2 regions of the Streptomyces sp. NPDC032721 genome follow, and region 1 is predicted to be linked to the other one. Evidence: riboswitches for the same ligand, from Rfam matches in the RefSeq annotation. Region 1 holds a riboswitch; the other holds the start of a gene.
What was found. Region 1 has a riboswitch for thiamine pyrophosphate ahead of thiM (hydroxyethylthiazole kinase). Riboswitches for the same ligand answer to the same signal wherever they lie in the genome.

Region 1 (3,399 bases):
AGGTGGACGCCGTCGGCGTCCAGCCAGACGGCAACGTCCACGCGGTCGTTGACGATCAACGGGACACCGGTGCCCGCCAGTTCGGCCTGGACCGCCCTGCCGAGCGAGAACAGCGTGCGGGCGTCCGCGTCCGGATCACGCAACTGGACGGCGGTGACACCGCCCTTGACCGCCGCTGCCACGGTGGCGGCGACGCCACGGTCGCCGCAGAGCCGGGTGTCGGTGACGAGGTACAGGGACAGGTCGAGAGGAGGTCGCATGGTGGGTCCTTGGGAGTCTCCCGGCCGGGCAAGGGCGTGGGAGACGTATCGGGAGGTACGCGGGAAGAGAGGCTCTGACCTGCGGGGACGGTGAGTTGTCCACAGGCTTGAGCGCGAGGAGCGGCGGTCGGCCATACTTGATGTTGGGGTCGCCCCCCCGGGCGGGAGGGGGCTGTTCAGCGGGCGGCGTCCAAGCCGTCGCCCACCGCGCAACCCCGCAACATGCCCGCGCTCAGCGCAGGTTGACGGCCTCGGCGAGCCGGTCCGCGCCGAGCTCGTGGAGCGCGTCGAGCAGAGCGACCGCGAACGTCCCGGGCCCCGCGGAGCGCGTCGCGGCGACCTCCGCGGCCACGGTGAGGAGCCCCGTCGCGGCGGTTGCGGCCAGCAGCGCGTCGCCGGTGACAGCCGTACCGGCGGCCACCAGAGCACCGAGAGCACACCCCGTCCCCGTCACCAGGGACAGCAGCGGATGCCCGTTGGCCAGCCGCACCACCCGTGTTCCGTCCGTGAGGACGTCCTCGGGGCCGCTCACCGCCACGGTGCAGCCGTACCGCCGGGCCAGCGTGGTCGCCGCGGCCAGCGCCGCCTCGGGCGCCTCGGTGCTGTCCACACCGCGCCCGCCAGGACCGCCTTCGAGCGCGAGGATCTCGGAAGGGTTGGCGCGAACTACCGCCGGGGGAGCGCTCTCCAGCAGTTCGCGGGCGAGCGCGGTGCGCCAGGGCAGCGGGCCGACCGCCACCGGGTCGAGCACCCACGGCCGCCCGGCCCCGGCCGCCGCCTTCACCGCGACGCGCATCGCCTCCGCCGTCACGGCCGTCACCGTCCCGAGGTTGACCAGCACACCGCCGGCCGTCCTGGCCAGCGCCCCGGCCTCCTCCGCGCTGTGCACCATCGCGGGGGCGGCTCCCACCGCGAGCAGTACGTTCGCGGTGAACTGCGACACCACGGTGTTGGTCAGGCAGTGCACCAGCGGTGCGGAGGTCCGCAGTGACGCGATCACACCCGCCACGGCAGCACGCGAAACGGCAGTGTCGTGCGGAGCGGATACGGAGACAGCATCCATCGTCAACACCCTTCCTACGCCGGCATTACCCGGGCCAGGTTCATGCGGTCGGCGAAAAGGGGAGCTGTCAACTCCCGTCCGCCCTCTCAGCCCGGCTGCTTCCGAGCTCCCGCGGTGGTCGCTACGCAATGTACCCCCTTCGGGAACGGGTGTTCGTGCGCGGGTCACGGCGAAGCCTCCGGACGGCCGGTCCGGTGCACCTCCCTGCGTGGGCCCGGAGGATGCGTCGCGGGAGCGCATGCGCGCCACGGAAATATCACGGAGCGCTATTGTTCGGTGACTATGAGGGTGAACACATTGGCCCTGGCGGCCGCTTCGGCCGCCGTTGTGCTGCTGGCCATTCCGGTACCGGCCCTAGCCGCCCCGCAGGCCAGGCCCCATCTGTGTGAGAAGGGGGAAGCCGATTCCCGCGGGCGCTCCTCGGTGGACGGCACCGAGCTCACGTGGGACGACAGCACCAAGTACGACGACGCGCGGCAGCGAGCGGCGAGGGTCTGGTCGGCGGGCACGCTTCAGCAGGTGAGGATCAAACCGGACGGGGCGACGACCTACGCGGACCTGGAGTGGAAGGACACCCACCACACCGGTGCGGGCTGGAAGCTCGTGTACGGCAAGTGGGATCCGAACACCGGTACCGACTACCTCTGGATGAACAGGGCTTACCTCGACCCCGGGAAATCCCTGGGCGCGGACGCGCACCGCAGACGGGTCGCCGCCCACGAACTCGGGCACGCACTCGGGTTCTGTCACAAGAGCTACGGGAGCGGCAGTTACCCCTCGCTGATGTGGGCGGCCTACGGGCATATCCAGGGCAAGGGGATCAGCTCGCCGACCGCGAGCGACATCAGGGCTTATCACGCACTGTGGGGATGAATTCATGAACAACGGGAAACCGCTGGCTCTGGCCGCAGGCGCCCTGGCGGCCACGGCACTTGCCGCGGGCGGCTGGGCGGGCTACCAACAGCTGGAGGAAGGTGTCGGCTCCGGGCATGTCCTGCGGGGCTACGACGCCATGAGCCCGGCGGGCACCGCGCCGTACGCCGACGACGTCTTCACGGGCCGTGTGCTGGAGTTCGAGGAGCAGCGGGAACTGGCGGACCTGACCACGGACATCTACCGCGTCCAGGTGGAGTCGGTCCTGCGCGGTGACGTACGGGGCACGGTGCGGGTCACCTTCGCGCCGGACGAGGAGCCCGCCCGGCGGCTGACCGACGGCACCACGTACGTCTTCGCGACACAGGCATGGCAGGACACCGTGACGGGTGGTCAGGCACTGCTGTTCCAGGGCGAGATGCGGCCGGCGGACACCACACAAGTGGCCGCGTGGAAGAGAGCCGCTGCTCTCCCCGTGATCCCGGAGAAGTAGACCGCGAAACGTGCTCCCACAGAGAGCCGGGGACGGATGGGGACCAAGTGGATTTTGGCCCCCATCCGTGCACAAACGCCAGGGAACGGGCCAGCGGTCGTACGCCAGGTCAAACGAACCCTGAGCAGAAACGTTGCTGTGCCACTGCCCCGAAGCGCGCATTCTTCACAATTCATGTGCATATCCGGCACTGACCTGCCTGACGATCACATGGTTCGCCGGCGCCGCTACGGCAACCCGGGTGTTTACCTGACGTTCGAGTAAGAGCGCCCGGTGGGCCGTAACCGAACAAAAAAGAACTGCCGACTGCCTCCGCGGCAATCCGCGGAGGCAGTCGGCAGTCCGATGGCCTTCGAGCACGAGCTCCACGAGGCCGGACTCCACCTCGCCCCACTCGTCCTCGCCCGCTGCGCGGGCGCCCGGAACCGAGCAGATCAGCCCAGTGAGTCGAGCGGAACCCCGATCGGGCCCCCACCTGCGGTGAGCCCGCCGAGCAGGGCACCGGGGGCGGGTACTGCGCCGGGGCCGGCCCGGTGCACACCGCGCGCCGCCGCCTCCTCCTTGGCCTGCAGCCCGTCCACGTTCGACTTGACGTCGGCCAGGAACTTCTGAGGGGTGGCCAGGTCCTTGAGCTGCCGCATCTGCTGGGCCGTGACGGCATCGGCCTCCGTCTGCTTCTCGGCGACCTGGGCAGCACCGGGCATGGCGTG
Region 2 (3,399 bases), on a different contig from region 1:
GCACCTCCAGGCTGGGTGCCCCGCCCGTCCCCATGATCAGCCGGGACGAGAAGGAGACGCCGCCCAGTTCGAAGAGATCGTCGGCCATGGAACGTCAGCCTCCCTGGACTGCGGTGAGAACTTCCACGCGGTCGCCGTCGGCGAGGGCGGTGGCCGCCCACTGTCCGCGCGGGACCACTGTTTCGTTGAGTGCCGCGGCCACGCCCGCGCGTGAGCGCGTGAGCGAAGTGACGACGGCGTCGAGGGTCGAACCGGCGGGGAGCTCGCGCCGCTCGCCGTTCACGGACACCGAAACGGACCGGGACCGGGACTGGGACGCGGACGCGGACTCGGCCCCGGACACGGACCGGGACCCGGCGGGCACTGTCGTACGGCTCATGCGACCTTCTCCTTCTCCTTGGGGACGGTGGTGACGGGAGCGGCGGACGGGCCGAACCGCTTCGGGGTGAACGGCCGCACCTCGTCCGGCAGTTCGCCGGTGACCAGTACCTCCGCCATCGCGTCCCCGGTGACCGGGGTCAGCAGCACCCCGTTGCGGTAGTGCCCGGTGGCCAGCAGCAGACCGGGCAGTTCGGTCGTCCCGAGCAGCGGGGCGTTGTCGGGGGAGCCGGGGCGCAGGCCCGCCCGGGTCTCGGTGAGCGGGAGCTCGGTGATGCCGGGGACCAGTTCGTGCGCGTCGCGCAGCAGCTCGTAGACGCCGCCCGCCGTGACGGTGGTGTCCCAGCCGAGCTCCTCGGTGGTGGCGCCGACGACGAGCTCGCCGTTCTCGCGCGGCACCAGATAGACCTGGCTGCCGCGCACCGAGGCCCGCACCGTCCGGCTCAGGAACGGCGCGTACGCGCGCGGCACCGTCAGCCGGAGCACCTGCCCCTTCACCGGGCGCACCGGCGGCAGCACCTCGGCGGGCACCCCCGCGAGCCGCCCGCTGAAGCTCCCGGCGGCCAGCACCACCTGGTCGGCGACGACCTCGGTGCCGTCGGCGAGGAGCGCGCCCGTCGCTCTCTCCCTCGCGACCGAGAGCCGTTCGGCGGCCGTCCGGTACAGGACCACCCCGGCACGCTCGCAGGCCGTCAGAAGGGCCGCTGCCAGCCGTCGCGGGTCGATCTGGTGGTCACCGTCCACCCGCAGCCCGCCGCGCACGCCCGGCGCGAGCATCGGCTCCAGGCGCCGGCAGTCGCGCCCGCTCAGCCACTCCGACTCCAGCCCCGACTGCTGTTGCAGGGCGTGCAGTTCGCGCAGATGGGACCGGTCGTCGGCGTCCAGGGCGACGGCGAGGGTGCCGCACGCGCGGTAGCCGGTGTCCAGTCCGCTGGCCTCCTCCAGCTCCGCGACGAAGTCCGGATAGCGGCGCGCGGAGGCCAGGTTGAGGCCGAGCAGGGTCTGCTCGCCGTAGTGGAGCTCGGTGACGGCGGCGAGCATTCCGGCCGCCACCTGGGCGGCGCCGCCGCCCGGTGCGGGATCGGCGAGTGCGGTGCGCAGCCCGCGCCGCGCGGCCCGCCAGGCCGTCACGAGACCGATGATCCCGCCCCCGACGACCAGGACGTCGTACGGTTTTCGCTCGGGAACGTGCATGGGCGTCCAGCCCCTCCCTTCGCCGGCATGACCCGGATCAGGTTCGTACGGTCGGAGGCCGGTTCAGCCTCCCTCTCAGCCCGGTCCGCCGGGCTCCCGTGAGTGCTTGTACGGTGGCCAGCCTAATCCTTGGCCCCAGCACACCGTGAGGGAGCGCCCCCGTGCCCCGTTCGCTCGACGGACTCGTCCTCGCACCGGTCGCCGACCAGGCCCCGGGGCAGGTCGGCACCCGCACCCGCTTCACCTATCACGAACAGGACGGCCGGATCTGGGCCGAGTACGCGGGCGGCGACGTCGTACGGGGACATCTCGTGGGCACGCGCGCGGGGGACCGGCTCGACTTCCGGTACGTACAGCTGAAGACGGACGGCACGACCTCGTCCGGGCACTGCCTGTCCGTGGTGGAGCTCACGGCGGACGGCCGCGTTCGGCTGGCCGAGAGCTGGGCATGGGAGTCCCAGGAGGGCAGCGGTACCAGCACGGTCGAGGAACTCTCCTGACGGTACGTCAGATACGTAAGGTGGTCGGGTGAGCGAGCAGAAGCGAATCGTCGTCGTGGGTGCGGGCATGGCCGGGGTGCAGACCGCCGTGGCCCTGCGCGAGCAGGGGCACGAGGGCCCCCTCGTGCTGATCGGCGCCGAACCGCACCCGCCGTACGACCGGCCGCCGCTGTCCAAGGCGGTGCTGCTGGGCAAGACCGAGGGGTCCGCCTTCGAGGTCGACTTCGAGGCGCTCGGCGTCGAACTGCGGCTGGGCACCGAGGTCGTCGCGGTGCGCCCCGCCGACCACGAGATCGACACCCTGACCGGGCCCGTCCCGTACGACGTCCTGGTGCTGGCCACCGGCGCGGACCCGGTCACCCTGCCCGGCACCGTCGACGTCCCCGGCGTGCACCTGCTGCGCACCCTGGACGACGCGCAGCGGCTGCGGCCCGTGCTGGACGCGCAGCAGGACGTGGTGGTCGTCGGCGCGGGCTGGATCGGCGCGGAGTTCACCACTGCCGCCCGCGAGGCCGGCTGCCGGGTGACCGTCGTGGAGGCCGCCGACCGGCCGCTCGCCGGGACGATGCCCGCCAAGATCGCCGCCCCGATGGCCGCCTGGTACGCCGAGGGCGGCGCCGAACTCCTCACCCACGCGCGCGTGGCCGAAGTGGTGCCCGGTGCGGTGGTGCTCGCCGACGGCCGCCGCATCCCGGCGGGCGCCGTCGTCGTCGGCATCGGCGCCAGACCCGCCACCGCCTGGCTGGAGGGCTCCGGCATCGAGCTCGGCCCGGACGGCTCCGTCACCGCCGACGCGTACCTGCGCACCGGTGTCCCCGACGTGTACGCGGTCGGCGACTGCGCCTCCTTCCCGTCCGGCCGCTACGGCAGGCGCCTGCTCGTCCACCACTGGGACAACGCGCTCCAGGGGCCCCGTACGGTCGCCGCGAACATCCTCGGCGGCGCACTTCTGGCCTACGACCCGGTGCCGTACTTCTGGTCCGAGCAGTTCGGCCGCTTCGTGCAGTACGCGGGCCACCACGAGGACGCCGCCGAGATGGTGTGGCGAGGCGACCCCTCCAGTCCCTCCTGGTCGGTGTGCTGGCTGCGCGACGGGGCGCTGGTGGCGCTGCTCGCGGTGGGCCGCCCGCGCGACCTGGCCCAGGGCCGCAAGCTGATCGAGGCGGGTGCCGCACTCGATCCGGCGCTGGCCGCCGACCCTTCCGTACCGCTGAAATCGGCCGTACGGAAGCCGTAGGGGCGGCGGGGGCCGTACGGAAGGGGTTCGGAACTCGTATGGAATGCCCCATTCCGGGCGTACCCGGTTACCGACTGTCAGTCCTGGATG

Region 2: it holds a riboswitch for thiamine pyrophosphate, as region 1 does, so the genes downstream of both, thiO (glycine oxidase ThiO) here and thiM (hydroxyethylthiazole kinase) in region 1, are expected to answer to the same signal.

What each region holds. Positions count from the first base shown of each region.
Region 1 covers NZ_JBVIMX010000010.1:45,135-48,533, reverse strand. Annotated here, with positions in the region: gene thiE (thiamine phosphate synthase) at 1-260, opposite strand, end outside; gene thiM (hydroxyethylthiazole kinase) at 493-1,323, opposite strand; TPP riboswitch at 1,317-1,446, opposite strand; gene ACZ5PB_RS21530 (matrixin family metalloprotease) at 1,612-2,196, shown strand; gene ACZ5PB_RS21525 (hypothetical protein) at 2,201-2,689, shown strand; gene ACZ5PB_RS21520 (hypothetical protein) at 3,124-3,399, opposite strand, start outside.
Region 2 covers NZ_JBVIMX010000006.1:279,308-282,706, forward strand. Annotated here, with positions in the region: gene ACZ5PB_RS15405 (thiazole synthase) at 1-88, opposite strand, end outside; gene thiS (sulfur carrier protein ThiS) at 95-379, opposite strand; gene thiO (glycine oxidase ThiO) at 376-1,572, opposite strand; TPP riboswitch at 1,570-1,682, opposite strand; gene ACZ5PB_RS15420 (avidin-fold protein) at 1,734-2,072, shown strand; gene ACZ5PB_RS15425 (NAD(P)/FAD-dependent oxidoreductase) at 2,140-3,309, shown strand.